4 regions of the Streptomyces sp. NPDC046977 genome follow, and region 2 is predicted to be linked to each of the others. Evidence: riboswitches for the same ligand, from Rfam matches in the RefSeq annotation. Region 2 holds a riboswitch; each other region holds the start of a gene.

Region 1 (5,139 bases), on a different contig from region 2:
TTTCCCGTACCCCCGACGCGGAGTGCTCACGGGCCACTACGCTGTGTGCTCAGCAATGGTGCGCGGGGAATGCCGTGAGCAGGAGGACCGCATGGGGAACGCGCGACCAGGTGGGGCAGGTCCGGCGGACGTCGAGGTGGTGCTGACGCGGGCGCAGAACGCGTTCGAGATCGACGACGTCGTGCTGGGGCGGCTGGCGACCGCGCTGATGGGCTGCACGGAGCTGGCGTCCTTCCGCCAGCGCAAGGGGCCGCCGCGGCGGCTGAGCCGGCGCACGCTGCGCCACACGTTCCTGCTCGCCGACGGCGGCACCCAGGTGCTGTGGGAGATCGAGCACAACACCGGGCCGGGCGAGGACCCGCTGTACGAGGTGTACGCCGACCCGGAGGTGCTGCTCGCCGCGCAGCACGTGATCGACCTGCGCTTCGGCGAGCCCGCGCCGCAGGAGCTGGAGGCGGAGGCCGCGGAGTGGCTGGCCCGGCTGCCGCGGTTCGGCCCGGAGGCGGTGCCCTGCCCGCGACAGTACGAGCGGGAGTACTCCGCCGAGCACGCCTGGCGGTTGCTGCGCCGCGCTGAGAACGGGGACGCGCCGGGCGACGACCTGCGGGCCCGGCTCGGTTCCGCGGTGGGCCACGACATCGCGTACGTCACCGGCCGGCACACCCGGATCGGGACCGGCCGGGTGGTGGGCTGGACGCTGTACGAGCACGCGTTCCTGCTCGCGAGCGGCGAGGAGCTCAGCCTGTGGGAGGTCGAGCACACGATGACGCCCGACGGGCGGCCGGTGTGCGAGGTCTACGTGGACGAGACGGTGGCCTGCGACTCGGCGGACGTGCGGATGGAGGCGCTGTAGCGCCCTTCCCGGCCCTCGCAGTGTGGCCGCGTGCCCCTGGGGTGCGCGGCCATCTCCCGTTGCGGGCGCTCCGCAGCCGGGGGAAATTGGGCGTAGAGGGAAACGGGAGGTTCCCATGACGGTCCTGGCGGAGGTCGAGTTCCCGGGCGTGACGGCCCTGCAGTACGAGGAGGCCAATCACCGCGCCGGATTCGGCCCCGACCATCCGCCCGCCGGGTTGCTGGCCCACGCCGCAGTGATCACCAATGACGGTCTGCGGATCGTGAACGTGTGGAATTCCGCCGAGGCGCTGGAGGCCTACCTGCTGATCATGATGCCCGCGGCCAAGGAGTCCGGGTTCCCGGAGCCGAGCGGGCCGCCGAGGGTCTCGGAGCTCTACAACTTCCTCGTGCCGTAGTAGTCCGCCGGAGTACGTCCGCCGCAGTACGTCCACCGGACAACGGACCGGCGGCCTGGTGTCGGGGGTGCCACCAGGCCGCCGGGGTCCGTGCGTACGACGTTCTTCTCAGCTCATCGGGTCACGGGTTCATGCCCATGCTGCGCAGCCACGGCATCGGGTCGATCGGGTCGCCGCCGCCGGGGCGGACCTCGATGTGCAGGTGCGGGCCGGTGACGTTGCCGGTCGCGCCGACGCGGCCGATGGTGTCGCCGGTGGAGACCTTGCCCGAGGTGACCAGCATCGAGGAGAGGTGGCAGTACCAGAGCTCGGTGCCGTCGTCGAGGGTCAGGATGATGCGGTAGCCGTACGAACCCGCCCAGCCGGCCTCGGTGATGGTGCCGCTGTGGATGGCCTTGGCGGGGGTACCGGTGGGGGCGGCGAAGTCCTGGCCGGTGTGGGTGTTGGCCCACAGGGAGCTGGACTGCCCGAAGCTCGCGGTGAGCGTGTACGAGGTCAGCGGCAGGGTGTAGCTCTTGGCGAGTTCGGCCAGGCGCGCGGCCTCGGCCTTCTTCGCGGCTTCCTCTGCGGCCTTCTTCTTCGCCGCGGCCTCCACGCGCACCTGCTGTGCGGCGGCGGCCTTGGCCGCCTTGGCGGCGGCCTCCTGCTGCGCGGCGGTGCGCGCGGCGAGGTCGGCGGCGTTCCGCTGCTGCTGGGCCTGGTCGAGGATGCGGGCGCGCAGCGCCTCGCCGGCGCCGGGGGTCAGGGCCTGGGCCACGGGCTTGGCCGTGGGCTCGCTCTCGAGCAGGCCGCCGATCCCGGGCACCTTGGAGACCTCGGGCATCTTGGGGAGGGAGACGGGGAGCGGGTTCTTGCCCTCGGCGGTCGCGACACCGCCGACACCGAGCACGGCCACGGCCGCGACGCCGAAGACCGCCGAACCGCGGCCCAGGGTGCGCTGCTTGGCCACGCGGTGCCGGCCGCGGACGGGGGCGGTCGACTCCTCGGTGGGGTTCCACGGCTCGGTGGCCGGCTCCGGCTCGCCGAACGGAGGGAGCGGCTGGGCGGTGTTCGTGTCCCGGGTGTCCGCCTCATGGGCGGGGCCGGTCTCGCGGACGCCGTACGCCTCGTCGAGGAAGGCGGCGGCCTCGACCGCGCTGCGCGGCTCGGGCACGGGGGCGACCGGCGTGAAGGGGGCGACCGGCTCGACCGGTTCGGCGGCGGGCTCAGGGGCGGCGGCGAGTGCCTCCTCGACCCAGCCGGCGGCGAAGTTCCACTCCGCGGTGTCCCAGCCGTCTATCGCGTTCTTCGTCGGCGGAGTCTGCTCGGTGGCCGGGGGGTTCCAGCCGGCGGCCATGTTCCACTCGGCGGTGTCCCACTCGGGGTTGGCGTACCCGGTCGTTTGGTGCTGTTGTCCGGGTATCAGGGCAGGCTCGTTCGACGCCACGCGGGCGCACTCCTTTCCTTCCTTCTCGCCTACCGGGTTAGCTGACGGGTTCGGAGCAGGAAGGTCTCCTACGAGGACTGTGCGAGCCCCCCGATTCACCCCAGGAAGTGGTTCCCCGGTTCCCGCGGACGGGATTCGGCAAGCGCACGGCGCCACCCTGGCGGGCGACGGGTGACCGCGCTGCGTTATCGAACGTTAATAGAGGCGGCACCCAATTCCAAGCCGCTTCGGCGAGTTCACAGCGGGAATCTATAGGGATGGAACGGTCAGAGGCGGACATTCCGCTGTGACTGCCGTGACCAACGAGATATGTGAGTGTGCATCAGTCGTTATGCGGAAGGGAGTGATCTGCTCACGAGGAGTGAGGATCAGCCCCGGGTCCCGGCCACCCAACACCCGCCCCCGGAAGGCGCCGAGAGGTCGCGGAGCACCGTCCGCGCCGGAGCGCCTTCCTGGCCTGCGGTGCACTTCACGCCACCCGTGAGGCCGGAAAGCGGTGGGGCGGACGGCCGCTGTTCGGGCCCTCGCGGAGCGCGGCGCCCGCCACGGAGGCGCGGGGCGTGCGGCGACGGGGGTCGCGGACCCGGCGCCGAAATTCCCCGGGCGTCCCACGGGTCACACGACGGCGCCGTGACCCTCGTCACTCTTGACACGCAACGGCTGCGTATGCGTGGGGCTGACGTGGCATCGAAAAGTGGCAGAACCGGGGCATAGCGGCCGTCGTGACGAGCCATAAGAGGCCATCGGACGCTGATGTGCCGTCAATGACGTGACCACTGAGGCCCGCGGCCGCCCCTCGGAGGAAGGCGCGCGGCCGGAGCCCGGTCCCGGGCGGCGGGGAGCCCCCACGCCCCCTATGCGACGGCCGCGCGGGTGCGTCATCATGCCCGAGTACGGCGGATTCGCCCGATCTTGGAGGCTGGCATGAAGCTGGGCAAAGCACTGGCCAAGGGCTACGCGGAGGAGACCGGCGACGAGCCGCCCGGTGTCGCGAAGGAGATCGACGTCGCGGCAGAGGTGACGGCCCGGACCGCCTCGTCGGCGGATGTCACGGCCGCGCAGGAGCCCGAGAGCGCCGAGGCCGCGGCCCGGTGAGGTACGGGCGCCGCTTGCCGGAGGAGCGGCCGGCGGTGCCGCCGACCGGCTGGAAGCTGGCGTTCCCCATGCTCTCCGCGGACGGCACGCGCGTCGGCTTCCGGGGCGTCTCCCTCGGTGGGCGCATCGTGTACGGCGTGCTCGACGACGCCCGGTGCGGCTACGGGAGACGGCACGCCAGCCCCGCCCGGGGCTGCGACTGCGGCTTCTACTGCCTCCACACGGCCGCCGAGGCGCAGGCGCTCACCTGCGCCACGGACTGCGGTGACGCGGTGATCCTCCAGGTCAGCGTGCTGGGCGCGTACACCCGGTACGAACGCGGCATGCGCTACGCCCGGCAGCGGGTGCGCACCGTCCGCATGGCGGCCTGCCGCTGCGGGCGTCCGGCACGCGTCTTCGTGCGCGACGGCACGGGCCTGCCCGGCTGGCGCACCCTCCAGGGCACCTGCCGCGCCTGCGCGGCGGGCCTGTGGGTGCTGGACCCGGCGGACTTCGGCCGGCTCGCGGGCCCCGGCGTCAACGTCACCGGTGAGGCCCCGCTCCCCGCCGACGGCCCGCCGTTGCGGCAGGAGCTCGCCGCGGAGGCCGCGGCCCTGCGTGCCCGCCTCGACCACTTCCAGGAACGCCTCCGCCATCTGGAGGAGGGCGTCTAGCCCACGTCCGGCCCGTCTCCCGGGATGCGCCGCCCGGTCCCGTTCCGAAACCCCTCTCGCGCCCCCGACCTGGGCCGGGACGCGGGGCCGGGCGCGTGCATGACCGGCCGCCCATACTGGAGGACATGGAGCACAACGCCGAGCTCAGGGAGTTCCTGCGGACCCGCAGGGCGCGGCTGAGCCCTCAGGATGCGGGGGTGGCGGTCAGCGGCACGGCGCGCAGGGTGCCGGGGCTGCGGCGGGAGGAGCTGGCTCGGCTCGCGGGCGTGAGCACCGACTCGTACACCCGTTTGGAGCAGGGCCGGCAGCACAATGTCTCCGACGCGGTGCTGGACGCCGTGGCCCGTGCCCTGCGCCTGGACGCGAACGAACGGGCCAGCCTCTTCGAGCTGGCGCGGCCGCGGCAGGCCGCCCGCCGCCGCCCGCCCCACCGGCCGCAGCGGGTCCGGCCCGAGGTGCACCGCGTGCTCGATCTGCTGGACGGCCGTTCCCCGGCCCTCGTGCTGGGCCGGCACGGCGACGTACTGGCCTCCAACCGGCTGGCCCGCGCCTTGATCACCGACTTCGACGCGCTCCCGCACCGGGACCGCAACCTGGCGCGCTACCTGTTCCTCGACGAGGCCGCGCGGGACCTGTACCGGCAGTGGGCGGCCTACGCCGCCGAACTCGTGGGCGCCCTGCGCGCGCAGGCCGCGCGGTACCCCGACGACCCGGG
Region 2 (5,139 bases):
ACCGTCAGTTCGCGGCCGTCGACGCGGATGGGGTCGGCGAGTGCGGCGAGGACGAGGTCGGCGAGGCCGGTGACGTCCGCGCGGCTGGCCGGGTTGACGACGAGCGCGGCGAACTCGTCGCCGCCGATCCGGGCGACGAGCTGGTCGGGCGAGGTGACGCAGGCCTTCAGCCGCTCCGCGACGGCCACCAGCAGCCGGTCGCCGACCGCGTGGCCCAGGCTGTCGTTGACGTCCTTGAAGCCGTCGAGGTCGAGGTAGCAGACGCCGACGCGGGAACCTTCGGCGCCGCCGAGCACCTGCTCCAGACGCTCGAAGAACAGGTTCCGGTTGGCCAGCCCGGTGAGGGCGTCGTGCGTGGCCTCGTACCGCAGCCGCTCGCTGAGCAGGCGCTCCTCGGTGATGTCCTCCATCAGCGCGAGCATGTACTGCGGGACCCCCGCGGGGTCGCGGAGCAGCGAGACCGTCAGGTTGGTCCACAGGGCGGTGCCGTCGGGGCGGTAGTACGCCTTCTCCACGCTGTAGCGGTCGCGTTCGCCCCGGTTGAGCTGGCGCTGCATCTCCCAGACCTCGGGGGCGTCCTCCGCGTGCACCCAGTCGTAGACGTTCCGGCTGAGGATGCGGCGTTCCAGGCCGCCGAACATGGCGGTCAGGGCGTCGTTGACGTCGAGGATGCGGCCCTCCATGTCGGCGATGCCGATGCCTATGGAGGCGCCCTGGAAGATGGCGCGGAAGCGCACCTCGCTCTCGTGCAGGGCCTGTTCGACGGCGGTGCGGGCGGCGAGCGCGGCCCGGGACAGGGCCTCCTGCTCCGTCCGGGTCCGTTCGCGCAGCGCGCCCGTGTAGCCGTAGGCGATCCAGTGCTGCAGCCGGGCGGAGCGGGTGCGGCCCTCGTCGGCGGGCAGGGCCGGGTCCAGCGGGGAGTACAGCAGCAGGTAGGCGTCCACGACGCCGAGGATGCGGGGCAGCGCCTCGGGGTCCGTGCAGTGGGCGGCCACCAGGGCCGAGCCGATCTCCGCGGCGGCGCGCGGGTCGAAGGGCCGGGCGTGCAGGGCCGCCTCCAGCCGCGCGGCGAGGGGGAGCAGGTACTCCTCGAACTCGCCGCGGGTCATGGAGGTGGCGGTGGCCGGGTAGATCGCCCGGCTCCAGATGATCGCGAAGCGCCGCAGGCCGTCGGCGGGCTCGGGCTCCGGGTCGGGTTCCGCGGCCACGGTCACGCCTTGCGGCCGACGCCCGCGAACCCGCTGAAGACCACCGGGTCGAGTTCGTCGTCGTCCGAGCCGTCCGGCCGCCACAGCGGCGGCGAGACCAGGCCGGGTTCGACGAGTTCGAAGCCGTCGAAGAACGCCTCCACCGCGGCCCGCGAGCGCATGATCAGCGGCGAACTGGCCTTGCGGTAGACGCTCTCCACCCGCTCGCCCTCCTCCGGCCGGCGCGGGCCGCCCTCCACGGAGGCGTGGGTGAGGACGAGCAGGCTGCCCGGTGCGAGCGCGTCGCGCAGTTCGGCGACGGCCTTGGCGGGGTCGTCGGCGTCCTCGACGAAGTGGAGGACGGCCACCAGCAGCAGCGCCACCGGGCGGTCGAGGTCCAGCAGCCGGCGGGTCTCCTCGCTGTCGAGGATGTCGCGCGGGGACCGCAGGTCGGCGGCGACGATCGCGGCGTTCTCGTGCCCGTCGAGCACGGCGCGGCTGTGGGCGACCGCGACGGGGTCGTGGTCGACGTAGACCACGCGGGCGGCCGGGTCCGCGGCCTGGGCGACCTCGTGGACGTTGCCGAAGGTGGGGATGCCGGAGCCGATGTCGAGGAACTGGGTGATGCCCTCGTCCACCGCGAAGCGCACGGCCCTGCGCATGAGGGCGCGGTTGGCCTGCATGATCTTGGGCAGGCCCGGGAAGGCCTCGATGGCCCGCCGCCCCGCCTCCCGGTCGACCTCGAAGTTGTGCGATCCGCCCAGGTAGTAGTCGTAGATGCGCGACACGCTCGGGACGGACAGGTCGATGCCTTGGGGGGCCCAGGCGGGACGCTCCATCAACGGCTCCAGCTCGTCGGGATCAGGGCACGGCTCCGTGGGGACGGCCGCGTGGCTCAGAGGCTACTGATCGTTCGATCGAGAGGAAACCAGAAATGGAAATATTCGATCCGTTTTCGGTCACTCGCCAACGGCACGTGCCCTGCCCCCGCGGTGCGGGGAACAGGGCACGTACTACCGCCGGATGACGGGCAGTCAGGTTGTTCAGACGCTGACGCCGTGCGCGCGCAGGTAGGCGAGCGGGTCGATGTCGGAGCCGAACGACGCGGTGGTGCGCACCTCGAAGTGCAGGTGCGGGCCGGTGACGTTGCCGGTGGCGCCCGACAGGCCCAGCTGCTGGCCCTCGGAGACGGTCTGGCCGGCCGAGACCGACAGCGAGGACATGTGGGCGTACTGCGAGTACTTGCCGTCGGCGTGCTTGATGACGACCTGGTTGCCGTACGAGCCGCCCCAGCCCGCGGAGACCACGGTGCCGGAGGCGATCGCCTTCACCTTGGTGCCGGTGGAGGCGATGAAGTCGACACCGGTGTGGTAGCCCTTCGACCACATGGAGCCGGCCTGGTGGTACGGGGTGCCCAGCGTGACGTGGTCCAGCGGGGCCGTGTAGCCGGAGGCGGACGAGGTGGAGGGCTTGGCCGGCGCGGGCGTGCTCGCGGGCTTGTCCGGGAGGGCGACCTTGACCTTGCCGCTCAGCGCCAGGACCTGGCCCGGGCGGATCAGGTTGGGGTCGCCACCGATGACGGACCGGTTGGCGGCGTAGAGCTCGTGCCAGCCGCCGGCCACGTCCTGGGCGTCCGCGATGGAGGAGAGGGTGTCTCCGCCGACGACCGTGTAGCTGCCGCCGGTGCCCGGCTTGGAGGAGGAGCCGGCGGGCTTGCCGGCCGTCGTGTCCTTCGCGGGGGTGGCGGGCTTGGGGGCGGTGGTGCCGGCGACGCTCTCGGGGGTGGCCGAGGTGTCGGCCATGTCCTTGGTCAGACCGGCCTTGGGACCGCACACCGGCCAGGCCTGCGGACCCTGGACGGCCAGGACCTTCTCGGCGACCGCGATCTGCTCGGCCTTGGTCGCGAGGTCCGCGCGGGCGGCGTACTTGGTGCCGCCGAAGCCGGCCCAGGTGCTCTGGGTGAACTGGAGGCCGCCGTAGAAACCGTTACCGGTGTTGATGGACCAGTTGTTCGTGCTCTCGCACTGGGCGACCTTGTCCCAGACGCTCACCGGAGCGGCATGGGCACCGGTGGCGCCGACAACCGGAAGGGCAATCGCGGCACTCGTGGTGCCGGCGAATGCGCCGATGCGGACGAAACGGTTGGTCCGCTGACGACGGTGCTTTCCCTTTGCGGGCATGGGGAATTCCTCTCCGACGCCTACGAGGTGAGCTGTCGGGTTCGGGCTGGAGATGCCCGGCCGCATGGAGGCATGCCAAACAAAGGCACGTCGCTGCGACTTCACCCCAAGCCGTCCCGTGACACGGAACGGCACTTACCTGGGTCCCCCGCTCCTGCCGTGCGGTCTTGTCATCCGGCTTACGAGTGGCGGCAGGATTAGGCGTTCCACTCGGAAGAATTCCCGCCGGCATCCGGCCTGCGGGACTTGGAAGCTAAACGACGCAATCGCGCCCCGGCAAGGTCCTGAATCACAGCAATTGCCGACCGGCAAGTCGATCAATGAATTCCGTGACGTTACGTGAGATGTGTCCGCTCTGTGTAGGCGAATTGATGACCCCGGGCGAACGGCCGCACACGAGTGGTGAATATGGGGGGCATAAATCGACGCTCGGTCGCCGCGAGGCGCCGCAGCGTGTTCGCCGCGTGACACCCATCACGCACCTATTGCCTACGCATGCACTGTGGATACATATGTCCGCTTACGACCCTCGATGCCGGATAAGACAGGACATGGGGCGTTCCAACCCGCCCTCCAGGAAGGCGCCATGGGGCCCGGAACCCGGGTGACAGCGCGGAACCCCCAGGGGTAGCCTCCCAATCCCGAACATTTTCTTACATCGACACCTCAGTGCACCGCCGTACCCACACCTCGACCGGGAGCCCCCGCGTGCCCTACCTCGCCGCCGAAGACCGCTACGCCTCCATGCAGTACCGCCGCACCGGCCGCAGCGGGGTCCTGCTCCCCGCCGTGTCCCTGGGCCTGTGGCACAACTTCGGCGACACCTCGCCGCTGGAGACCCAGCGCGCGGTGCTGCGCCGCGCCGTCGACCGCGGGGTCGTCCACCTCGACCTCGCCAACAACTACGGCCCGCCCGCCGGCTCGGCCGAGGCCAACTTCGGCACCCTCTTCGCCCAGGACCTGCGCCCGTACCGCGACGAGCTGTTCATCGCCAGCAAGGCCGGGTACGACATGTGGCCCGGCCCGTACGGCGAGTGGGGCAGCCGCAAGTACATGCTGGCCTCCCTGGACCAGTCCCTCGGCCGGATGGGCCTGGACTACGTCGACGTCTTCTACTCCCACCGCTTCGACCCGGACACGCCCCTGGAGGAGACCATGGGCGCCCTGGACACCGCGGTCCGCCAGGGCAAGGCACTGTACGCGGGCATCTCCAACTACCCCGCGGACGCCCACCGCCGGGCCACCGAGATCCTGCGCGGACTCGGTACCCCGCTGCTGATCCACCAGGCCGCGTACAGCATGCTGCAGCGCGGACCCGAGGCGGGCGTCCTCGACGCCGTCGGGGAGACCGAGACCGCTCTCATCGCCTACTCGCCGCTCGCCCAGGGCCAGCTGACCGACCGTTACCTCGACGGCGTCCCCGCGGACTCCCGGATGGCGCTCGGCCACTTCCTCAAGCGCGACGCCCTCACCGACGAGAAGCTGACCCTGCTCCACGCCCTCAACAAGCTCGCCGGCGAACGCGGCCAGACCCTCGCGCAGCTCGCCCTCACCTGGGTCCTGCGCGACCCGCGGGTGGTCTCCGTGCTCATCGGCGCGAGCAGCGTCGCGCAGCTCGACCAGAACCTCGCGGCCCTGGACGCGGAGCCCCTCACCGAGGCCGAACTCGCCGAGATCGACCGTCTGTCGGCCGAGGCGGGCGTCGAGATCCCGTAGTTCCCGCAGGCGTCGCCGCCCCGGGGGTCCCGCCCGTCAGGACCCCTGGAGGCGGC
Region 3 (5,139 bases), on a different contig from region 2:
ACCGACCGCCCGCTACGTCCTGCCCGAGTTCACCGAGCGCACCAGCGAAGGGGTGCACTCCATGGATCCGTACTCCAAGCTGCTGCGGGAGCGGATCGTGCTGCTCGGCACACCCATCGACGACACGTCCGCCAACGACGTCATGGCGCAGCTGATCCACCTGGAGGCCGCCGCCCCGGAGCAGGACATCTCGCTCTACATCAACTCCCCCGGCGGGTCGCTCACCGCGATGACCGCGATCTACGACACCATGCAGTTCGTCAGCTGCGACGTCTCGACCGTGTGCGTCGGCCAGGCCGCTTCGGCCGCGGCCGTGCTGCTGGCGGCCGGGACGCCGGGCAAGCGGCTGGCGACTCCCCGTTCACGTGTACTGATCCATCAGCCCTCCTTCGCGGAGGTCGTCCAGGGCACCACCGCCGACCTCGAGATCCAGGCCAGGGAACTGCTGCGCAGCCGCGACCAGTTGGAGGAACTGCTGGTACGGCACACCGGCCGGGACCCGGAGCGGATCCGGGCCGACATCGAGCGCGACACCGTCTTCGACGCCCCGTCCGCGCTCGCGTACGGACTGGTGGACCGGCTCACCGTCAGCCGCAAGGGCGACGGCGGGACCGGCCCGCGCGCCGTGCGGTGACCGGCCGTGGTGCCCGAACTGCCGCCGCTGCCCGCGCTCACCCGTGCCGAGGGTGAGCTCATCGACACCTATCTGGAGGTCGTGGATCTGCTGGGGAGGATCAATCCCGCCCGCGTCAGGGACACCTATGGCGCGCTGCGGGCCGCCCAGGCCCTGGCGGGGCGCGCGGCGGAACTGCGCGACGCGCTGACCACGATGCATCTGCGGGGGGAGCACGAGCTGCACACCACGACGATCGGGCGCGCCCTGCGCGTGCTCGACGGGGAGCGCAGAACGCGCCTGGTCACCCTGCCTCCCTCGCAGCGTGACTGATGGCCCGTCACCTTGAGTGGCGCTCAGATCCGCCTCTTGCGCGGCCCGTCGGGCCCCGCCGCCGGCGCGACACGAACTCACACCGAATGGACTCGCCCGATCGTTGTACGTGGCGTCGACACACGATCGGTCCCGACTTGCGCGCCTCGGCCGCACACATCCGGAATTTGCCGCTCCATCGCAGGTGTTCGACTGGTTTCGAGTCGTCAGGTGAGGCTTCCGAGCCCGGAGTCCACCCGAATAGGTGAGTCGTGAAGAGACTCACATTCGACCGGATGAGTTATGTCCTGACCGGTTCTGTGAGTGACCATCCCTTCGACGACAAGCCCCCGTCATCCGGCGGGGCGGTCCGCGCGGACGCCGAGTCCTGCCGCCGTCGCGGACGCCAGGTCGACACCGAACGCAACGGCAGGAGCGGAGGACCCGAGTACGACGGGACCGGCCCACGGGCCGATTCCTTGGGGTGAAGCCGCGTCAGCGGCCGGGCATCTTCGCCTGCCCGAACCCGACAGGTCATCCTTCGCAGGCGGACGACGAAGGGTTTGCGCATGATCGCGCCATCAGCCATGTCCGCGGTTCTCACCCGGTTCGGGGCGGTCTCCGCCCTCACGGCGGCCGCCGTCGCCGGTCCCGCGGTCCTGCCGGACATGGCCCAGCACGCCGACGCCGCCACGATCCGGGCGGAGGCACTGAAGGTCGCGGCCTCGAAGAAGGGCGCTCCGTACCGGTACGGTGCCACCGGCCCGCGCAGCTTCGACTGCTCGGGCCTGACGCTCTACTCGTTCAAGAAGGTGGGCAGGAAACTGCCCCGCACCGCCGCGGCGCAGTACAACAGCACACGGCACCTGCACAGTTCCGACCGCACCCGCGGGGACCTGGTGTTCTTCCACTACGGGAGCAGCATCTACCACGTCGGGATATACGCGGGCCACGGGAGAATCTGGCACTCCCCCAAGCCGGGCGGCCGTGTGCGCCTGGAGAAGATCTGGACCCGCAGCGTCTGGTACGGCCGTGTGAGGTGACCGCCCGCCGCGGGGCCCGGGCGCGCCCGCCCAGGGGTCCCGCGGCTCCCTCGGCCACCGCTGGGTGGGGGGAAGGTGACGACAGGTCGTAGCGTTGCGCCCATGACGTTGCCGCGCCTGCTCGCCGACGCCGCCCGGGGCGTCTTCCCGCCCGCCGACGGGTCGGTGACGATCGTGCCCCAGCCCTCGGCACGCGACGCGGGCGTCATCGCCTTCACGGCGCACAGCGTGGTCTTCGCCGACACCGACCCCGCTCGGATCCGGTCGCTGCTGCCGCCCGGTGACCTGTCGGCGCCGCTCAACCCGCCGTTCCTGACGGCGCTGTGCGGGCTGCTGGGGCGCCGGGTGAACAACATCGACCTGCTGGCGACGGCCACCGCCCTGCCCGGTCCGCCGCCCGGCCCCCCGCTCGCGCTGCGGGAGACGGCCGCCCGCGAGCACCCCCGTGCCGCGCGGGCGCTGTCGCACCGGGACGAGGTGCGGGTCTGGACGGTGCCCGGCGGCACCGTCCTCATCGGGCGCGGGGTGGCCGGTCGCTGGGAGATGGCCGTCGAGGTCGAGCCCGCGGCGCGCGGCACCGGTCTCGGCCGCCGCCTGGCCCTGGAGGCGCGCCGGCTGGTCCCGGACGGCGGGACGCTGTGGGCCCAGATCGCGCCGGGCAACGCGGCGAGCGTACGGGCGCTGCTGGCGGCCGGCTTCACCCCCGTCGGCGCGGAGGTGCTGCTCGTACCCGGCCACGGCTGACCGGCGGGCGGCCCCGTCGCGCGTTCACTCCACGGGGGCGGGCGCCGCCACCCACGGCAGGGTGATCCAGACGGTCTTGCCGCCCTCGACGGTGGGGGTGACATGGAGCCGGCCCCCGGCCTCGGCGGTGAGATGCCGGATGATCACCATGCCGCGGCCGTTGTCCTGCTGGACGGCGGCCGGCAGCCGCTGGGGCCAGCGCGGATGGCTGTCGGTGACCCCGATCCGCAACTGCTCGTCGCGGTCGAGCCGGATGTCGAGGGTGAAGGTAGGCGACTGGCCGAGGGTGTGCAGGACGGCGTTGGTCGCGAGTTCGGAGACGATGAGCCGGACGGCGTCGGCGGGCGACGAGTCCTCCGTCATCCCCCACTCCACCAGCAGGTCGCACACGTATCGACGGGCCGCGGGTACCGAGGCAGGGTCGCTCGGCAGGGTGACGGATACTTCCTGATGGTCTGCCATGGCGACGCTGTCCCTTTCCCGCCGTGACCGGGACTCCGGCACGCGCCTGTCCGGGCCGCACGCCCGGGCCGCCGGGAGCCCGTACTTCCCATACGGTGCCCACCGGCTTCCACGCGCCAGAGTGCCACCTATCGTGCCGTCAAACCGGTGCCACCACAGCTATATGCATATATCTGTCGCCCAAAGCGGTGAACTCTGCTACGAGAGAACGTATTTGCGCGGCAGACTTCGCCCGGGGACCGGCGGAGCATGCCGGGAACCAGGAGGTACACAGTCATGCAGCAGGTGCCGGCGGTCCGCCGCCGCAAGATCGGCTCCGAATTGCGCCGTCTCAGGGACACGGCCGGCCTGACGAGCGGAGAGGTCGCCCTCCGCGTGGGCTGGCACCAGTCCAAGGTGAGCCGCATCGAGACCGGCCGCAGCGGTGTGCGACCGGAGGACGTGACCGCACTGCTGGACGCGTACGACGTCCGCGACCAGCGGCTGCGCGACATGCTGGCGGCGCTGGCCGGGGGCGAAGGCGCCCGGCGCGGCTGGTGGCACGAGTACCGCGAGGAACTCCCGGACACCTACCGGGACTTCATCTCCCTGGAGACCGACGCCTGCCGCGCCCGCACGCTGGAGACCACCGTGGTGCCGGGACTGCTGCAGACCCCCGACTACGCCCGCGAGCTGACCCGTTCGGTGCTGCCCCACCTGGGCCCGCGGCAGATCGCGACGCTGGTGGACGTGCGCATCGCGCGGCAGGCGGTGCTGCGCGCCTCACCGCCACTGGAGCTGTGGGCGGTGCTCGACGAGGCGGTGCTGCGGCGCCGGGTGGGGGGACCGGAGGTGATGGCGGCGCAATTGAGCCATCTTGTGGAGCTCGGTTCCCTGCCCCATGTGCATCTGCAGGTGCTGCCTTTCTCGGCCGGTGGTCATATCGGCGTCACGGGGCCTTTCGTCATCTTCTCGTTTCCGCGCATTGCTGATCTGGATGTTGTCGTTCTCGACCAGTTGACGAGTAGTCTCTATCTGGATCAGGAAGAGGACATCAGGGCGTACGGTGCCGCTTTCAACCGACTGCGCTCCCACGCCCTGTCGAGCGAACAGTCGCTGACCTTCATCAGCGGCATCGGCAAAGGCGCGTAAGGAGGCACACCCCCATGTCCAGCGCACTGCCTCAGTACGTTTCCTCCAGTGCGTCCCTGTTCGGAATGAATTGGCGACGCAGCAGCTACAGCACGGCGGCGAACAACTGCGTCGAGACGGCCCTCGTCCCCTCGGGGCCGCTCTCGGGACAGCTCGCCGTACGCGACTCCAAGGATGTGCGCGGCCCGGCCCTGCTCTTCACCCCCACCGAGTGGAACGCGTTCCTGGACGCCGTGCGCACGGGAACCCTGACCGGGCGCCCCTGAGCTCAGCGGCGTGGCGGCGCCGTACGGACGATCGTCCCGACGGCGTCGCCGATCTCCCGGTCCGTCAGGTCGGCGCGCGCGGTCAGCCGCAGACGGGAGATCCCGTCCGGCACCGACGGGGGCCGGAAGCACCCCACGGCGAGCCCCGCCTCCCGGCAGTCCGCGGCCCACTGGACGGCCGCCTCCGGCGAGGGCGCCCGCACCGACACCACGCACGCGTCCGGCGCGGTGGCCTCCAGGCCCGCGGCGGCAAGCCTCTTGTGCAGTTCCCGGGCCACCTCACGCGCCCGCGCGGCGCGGTCCGGCTCCCGGCGCAGCAGCCGCAGCGCCCCCAGCGCGGCACCCGTGGCCGCCGGCGCCAGACCGGTGTCGAAGATGAACGTCCGCGCCGCGTTGACCAGATGCCCGATGACCCGGGCCGGGCCGAGCACCACGCCGCCCTGACTGCCCAGCGACTTGGACAAGGTGGCCGTGCACACCAGCCCCGGCGCCCCGGCGAGCCCGGCGGCCGCCGCCGCCCCCCGCCCGCCGTCACCGAGGACGCCGAGCCCGTGCGCGTCGTCGACCA
Region 4 (5,139 bases), on a different contig from region 2:
GCGCTGAGCCACCAGCGACGCGGCGGCCCGTGCGGCTCCCTCACCGGCCGCACGCGGCGCGCGTCCCGTCAGAGCTTCTCCACCGGCGCGTAGCGCAGCAGCAGCACCTTCGGCCGCTCGTCGCCGAAGTCGATGGTGGCCTTGGCCTTGTCACCGCTGCCGTCGACCGAGACGACCGTGCCCAGCCCGAACGTGTCGTGGTTGACCCGGTCCCCGACCGCCAGAGCGACGACCGGCCGGTCCTGGGTGCGCCGGGTGGCGAAGCCGGAGGGGCCGCTCCTGGACGAGGAGCGCGACAGCACCGAGGCCGCCGCCGACACCGAGGCGGACGGCGCCGGGGAGGATCCCGTGCGCCGCCACTCGATGAGCGGCTCGGGGATCTCCTCCAGGAAGCGGGAGGGCGGGTTGTACGACGGCTGGCCCCATGCGCTGCGCATGCTCGCCCGCGTGACGTACAGCCGCTGCCGCGCCCGGGTGATGCCGACGTAGGCGAGGCGGCGCTCCTCCTCCAGTTCCTTGGTCTGGCCGAGCGCGCGCATGTGCGGGAAGACCCCGTCCTCCATGCCGGTCAGGAAGACCACCGGGAACTCCAGGCCCTTGGCGGTGTGGAGGGTCATCAGCGTTATGACACCGCCGCCCTCCTCGTCGTCGGGGATCTGGTCGGAGTCGGCGACCAGCGCGACGCGTTCCAGGAACTCGGCGAGCGTGCCGGGCTCCTCCTCGGTGCGCTCCTGCTCGAACTCCAGGGCCACCGCCGCGAGTTCCTGGAGGTTCTCGACGCGGGTCTCGTCCTGCGGGTCGGTGGAGGCCTGGAGCTCGGCCAGGTAGCCCGTGCGCTCCAGCACCGCCTCCAGGACGGTGGCGGGTCCGGCGCCGGACTCCACGATCGTGCGCAGTTCCTCCAGCAGCTCGTTGAAGCGCTTGACGGCGTTGACCGAGCGGGCGGCCATGCCGAAGGCCTCGTCGACGCGGCGCAGCGCCGCGGGGAAGGAGATCCGCTCGCGCGAGGCGAGGGCGTCGATCATGGCCTCGGCGCGCTCGCCGATGCCGCGCTTGGGCACGTTGAGGATGCGGCGCAGCGGGACGGTGTCCTCGGGGTTGGCGAGCACCCGCAGGTAGGCCAGGACGTCCCGGACCTCCTTGCGCTCGTAGAAGCGGACTCCGCCGACGACCTTGTACGGCAGGCCGACGCGGATGAAGACCTCTTCGAAGACACGGGACTGCGCGTTGGTGCGGTAGAAGACCGCGACCTCGCCGGGACGGGCGTCGCCGGCGTCGGTGAGCCGGTCGATCTCGTCGGCGATGAACTGCGCCTCGTCGTGCTCCTGGTCGGCGACGTAGCCGGTGATGACCGGGCCCTGGCCGGCCTCCGTCCACAGGTTCTTCGGGCGGCGGGAGGCGTTGCGCTCGATGACGGCGTTGGCGGCGGACAGGATGTTCTGGGTGGAGCGGTAGTTCTGCTCCAGCAGGATCGTGCGCGCCTGCGGGTAGTCCTCCTCGAACTGGAGGATGTTGCGGATGGTGGCGCCGCGGAAGGCGTAGATGCTCTGGTCGGCGTCACCGACCACGCACAGCTCCGCCGGCCCTTCGCCGCCCTCCTGCGCGTCTCCGCTCGCCGTTCCCACCAGTTCGCGCACCAGCGTGTACTGGGCGTGGTTGGTGTCCTGGTACTCGTCGACCAGGACGTGCCGGAAGCGGCGCCGGTAGTGCTCGGCGACGTCGGGGAAGGCCTGGAGCAGGTTGACCGTGGTCATGATGATGTCGTCGAAGTCGAGGGCGTTGGCCTCGCGCAGCCGCGACTGGTAGATCGCGTAGGCCTCGGCGAGCTTCTTCTCGAAGGGGTTCTCGGCCTGGCCGGCGAAGGTCTCCTCGTCGATGAGCTCGTTCTTGAGGTTGGAGACCTTGGCGCTGAAGGACTTCGGCGGGAACTGCTTGGGGTCCAGGTCGAGGTCGCGGCAGACCAGGGCCATCAGGCGCTTGGAGTCGGCCGCGTCGTAGATGGAGAAGCTGGAGGTGAAGCCGAGCTTCTTGGACTCCCGGCGCAGGATGCGGACGCAGGCACTGTGGAAGGTGGAGACCCACATCACGTTGGCGCGCGGGCCGACGAGTTGCTCGACGCGCTCCTTCATCTCGCCGGCGGCCTTGTTGGTGAAGGTGATCGCCAGGATCTGGCCGGGGTGCACCTGGCGGGCGCCCAGCAGGTGGGCGATGCGGTGGGTGAGCACCCGGGTCTTGCCGGAGCCGGCGCCCGCGACGATGAGCAGGGGGGAGCCGGTGTGCTCGACGGCGGCGCGCTGCTGCTCGTTGAGCCCTTCCAGCAGGGCGGCGGGGTCGACGGCGGGGCGCGGCGCGCCGTCCCGGTAGTACGCGTCGCGGTCGGCGGGCGCGTCGAACCGTCCCTCGAAGAGGTCGTGCGGAACCGCCTCGGCCTCCTCCTCGGGGGGCGGCGGCGGGTGCTCCTCCCTCGGTTCGAAGCCGGCCAGGAAGCTGTCGTCAAAGAGGCTGCTCATCGCCTCCCGAGTCTAGGCGGTGGGACCGACAGCGGTGCGCCGCTTCCGGGTGCCGGTCGCCCGCGGGACACACGCCGCGGTGCCGCCGGACCCCCTCCCGGCCCGTCCGGGGAGCCGGACAACGGCCCGGCTGCGTAAAGGTCACGAAATGATTGCGGACAATTCGAACACCAGCCTTCCCAGGAGCCACCCCAGTTGACTACCGTGCCCCCTCAGGCGGTCCGCACCGAACGGCGGCGACCGAGCCGTCACGGCCGCCTCCGCTGAGTCCGGCAACCGCCGGAGCCGGGGACCCACCACTTTGGGGTGAATCGGTCCGTACGGGCACACCGCACACGTGCCCGGACGACCGTAGGGCGGCCTTCCGAAGCCCGAACCCGACAGCTAACCCGGTAGGCGGTCCACGGAAGGAGCCGTCCGCCTTGGCGACGCACCGCAAGCCGCGCCCCCGCATGCTCACCGTCCCCGGCCCGCGCACGGCCGTGGGGCTGACGACCGCCGCACTGGCGACCGTCACCCTCTTCGGAGAAAGCGCCAGCGCGGCGCCCGCCTCCCCCGACAAGCCGTCCATCACCGAGGTCAAGGCCAAGGTCGACGCCCTCTACCACCAGGCCGAGGCGGCCACCGAGCGCTACAACGGCGCCAAGGAGCAGACCGAGAAGCAGCGCACGCACGCGGACGAACTGCTCGACCAGGTCGCCCGCAGGACGCAGACGCTCAACGACGCCCGCCGCACGATCGGCGAGTACGCCTCGGCGCAGTACCGCGGCGGCGGCCTGGACAGCACGACAACCTTCCTGCTCACCTCCGACCCGCAGCAGTTCCTGGACCAGGCGCACTTGATGAACCGCCTGTCCGACCGCCAGGAACACGCGATGGAGGACTTCCGCACGCAGCAGGCGGCGACCACGCAGAAGCGCACGGAGGCCGTCCAGAGTCTGGCGAAGCTCACCGAGGCGCAGACGCGGCTGGCCGCGGAGAAGAGGACGGTCAAGCAGAAGCTCGCCGCCGCGCAGCAGCTGCTCAACACCCTGACCGCCCAGGAGAAGGCGCGGCTGGCCGCCCTGGAGAAGAAGAAGGAGGAGGAGGCCGCGGCCGCGGCCAAGGCCATCGCCGCGAAGGAGAAGGCGGCACAGGAGGCGGCCGGGACGGCCTCGGGCACCTCGTCCGCCGGGGGCGGCACCTCGTCCTCGACGGCCTCGGGCAGCTACGCCGCCAAGGCCGAGAAGGCGATCGCCTTCGCCCACGCCCAGCTCGGCAAGCCGTACGTGTACGGCGCCACAGGCCCCAACTCCTTCGACTGCTCGGGCCTGACCCAGGGTGCCTGGGCCGCCGCGGGCGTCTCCATCCCCCGCACCACCTACGACCAGGTCGACTTCGGCACCCGCGTCACCGCGGACCAGCTCCAACCCGGCGACCTGGTCTTCTTCTACTCGGACGTGACCCACGTCGGCCTCTACATCGGCGGCGGCGAAATGATCCACGCGCCTCACACGGGCACTGTGGTGAAGGTCGCCCCCATCACCGAGATGCCGATCTACGGCTACGCCCGGATGGCCTGAGTCCCCCCGCCTCCCCGCAAAGGGGCTCAGGTCCAGAGCACCGCGATGAAGATGTTGGCGGTGGTCAGCGCACCCACGGTGCCGAAGGCCGCCGCCGACACCTTCTCGTCGTCGCGCCTGACGTAGACCAGGCCGAGGACGACCACCAGTACGGCCGGCTTCAGGCCGATCTTGACGTTGTTCACCGGCTGGTCGTCGGCCTGGTTCAGGCCGACCAGCAGGGCGCCGGTCACCAGCATGGTGAGTGCCCCGTGCAGCATGCCCGGCACGAAGCGCGCCTCGCCGCGGCCCATGGCCTTCATCTGGGTGAGGAAGCCGCCGAGCAGGGCGGCGATGCCGATGATGTGCAGGCCGACGACGAGGCCGATGGTTGCTTCCATGGCTCAGGACCCTAGCCAGGCCCGTATCAGCACCCGGCACCGAGGTGGGTCCCTTCCGGCACATCGGTCACGGCTGGACCGCAAGCGACCAGGTCACCCGTCGAACAGCGGTCATCGGCCGACAGGTAGCGGCCGAATCGGACCAGTCCCGCACACTCCCCCGCCGCCCGGCGACGCACAGGTTTAGCGTCCTGCCCCAGGTGGCCGATCCCCACTGCCGGCGGGACTCGTCGTCGGCATCGGCCACCCCCGCCGAAGGTCCGGCGGCGGCGCGGCTCCCCGTCCGTCCGCCGCCGGGCCGCGGGCAGCAGGCCCGGCAGCCCGGAAGGAGTGACGGCGCGTGGCGTCGCACAGAAAGCCCAAGGAGCGCACCCTCACCGGCTCCACCGCGCGCACGGCCGCCACCCTCGCCATCGCGGGAGCGGCTTCGGTGACGATGTTCGGTGAGACCGGGCACGCCGACCCCCGGCTGACCACCTCCGAGGCCAAGGCCCGGGTGGACCGGCTCTACGAGGAGGCCGAGCAGGCCACCGAGCGGTACAACGGGGCGAAGGAGAAGGCCGACACGGTCCAGCACCGGATCGACGACCTCCAGGACGAACTCGCCCGCAGGACCGAGCGGCTCAACCGCACCCGCGACGGCCTCGGGTCGATCGCCACCGCCCAGTACCGCTCCGGCGGTGTCGA

What was found. Region 2 has a riboswitch for cyclic di-AMP ahead of ABZ883_RS27145 (transglycosylase family protein). Riboswitches for the same ligand answer to the same signal wherever they lie in the genome.
Region 1: another riboswitch for cyclic di-AMP. It lies ahead of ABZ883_RS03085 (M23 family metallopeptidase); the one in region 2 lies ahead of ABZ883_RS27145 (transglycosylase family protein).
Region 3: another riboswitch for cyclic di-AMP. It lies ahead of ABZ883_RS35930 (C40 family peptidase); the one in region 2 lies ahead of ABZ883_RS27145 (transglycosylase family protein).
Region 4: another riboswitch for cyclic di-AMP. It lies ahead of ABZ883_RS06180 (NlpC/P60 family protein); the one in region 2 lies ahead of ABZ883_RS27145 (transglycosylase family protein).

Annotation. Positions count from the first base shown of each region.
Region 1 covers NZ_JBEYWO010000002.1:129,225-134,363, reverse strand. The annotation lists gene ABZ883_RS03095 (DUF6227 family protein) at 92-853, shown strand; gene ABZ883_RS03090 (hypothetical protein) at 969-1,250, shown strand; gene ABZ883_RS03085 (M23 family metallopeptidase) at 1,372-2,676, opposite strand; cyclic di-AMP (ydaO/yuaA leader) riboswitch at 2,688-2,827, opposite strand; gene ABZ883_RS03080 (hypothetical protein) at 3,601-3,771, shown strand; gene ABZ883_RS03075 (hypothetical protein) at 3,807-4,424, shown strand; gene ABZ883_RS03070 (helix-turn-helix transcriptional regulator) at 4,550-5,139, shown strand, end outside.
Region 2 covers NZ_JBEYWO010000020.1:60,731-65,869, reverse strand. The annotation lists gene ABZ883_RS27155 (EAL domain-containing protein) at 1-1,214, opposite strand, end outside; gene ABZ883_RS27150 (SAM-dependent methyltransferase) at 1,211-2,026, opposite strand; gene ABZ883_RS27145 (transglycosylase family protein) at 2,231-3,367, opposite strand; cyclic di-AMP (ydaO/yuaA leader) riboswitch at 3,372-3,581, opposite strand; gene ABZ883_RS27140 (aldo/keto reductase) at 4,076-5,083, shown strand; gene ABZ883_RS27135 (GNAT family protein) at 5,120-5,139, opposite strand, start outside.
Region 3 covers NZ_JBEYWO010000034.1:53,331-58,469, reverse strand. The annotation lists gene ABZ883_RS35940 (ATP-dependent Clp protease proteolytic subunit) at 1-634, shown strand, start outside; gene ABZ883_RS35935 (hypothetical protein) at 641-946, shown strand; cyclic di-AMP (ydaO/yuaA leader) riboswitch at 1,331-1,490, shown strand; gene ABZ883_RS35930 (C40 family peptidase) at 1,495-1,968, shown strand; gene ABZ883_RS35925 (GNAT family N-acetyltransferase) at 2,071-2,712, shown strand; gene ABZ883_RS35920 (ATP-binding protein) at 2,737-3,174, opposite strand; gene ABZ883_RS35915 (helix-turn-helix transcriptional regulator) at 3,451-4,305, shown strand; gene ABZ883_RS35910 (DUF397 domain-containing protein) at 4,320-4,571, shown strand; gene ABZ883_RS35905 (8-amino-7-oxononanoate synthase) at 4,574-5,139, opposite strand, start outside.
Region 4 covers NZ_JBEYWO010000003.1:241,646-246,784, forward strand. The annotation lists gene ABZ883_RS06170 (M23 family metallopeptidase) at 1-7, shown strand, start outside; gene pcrA (DNA helicase PcrA) at 69-2,510, opposite strand; cyclic di-AMP (ydaO/yuaA leader) riboswitch at 2,762-2,925, shown strand; gene ABZ883_RS06180 (NlpC/P60 family protein) at 2,933-4,072, shown strand; gene ABZ883_RS06185 (hypothetical protein) at 4,099-4,452, opposite strand; gene ABZ883_RS06190 (NlpC/P60 family protein) at 4,793-5,139, shown strand, end outside.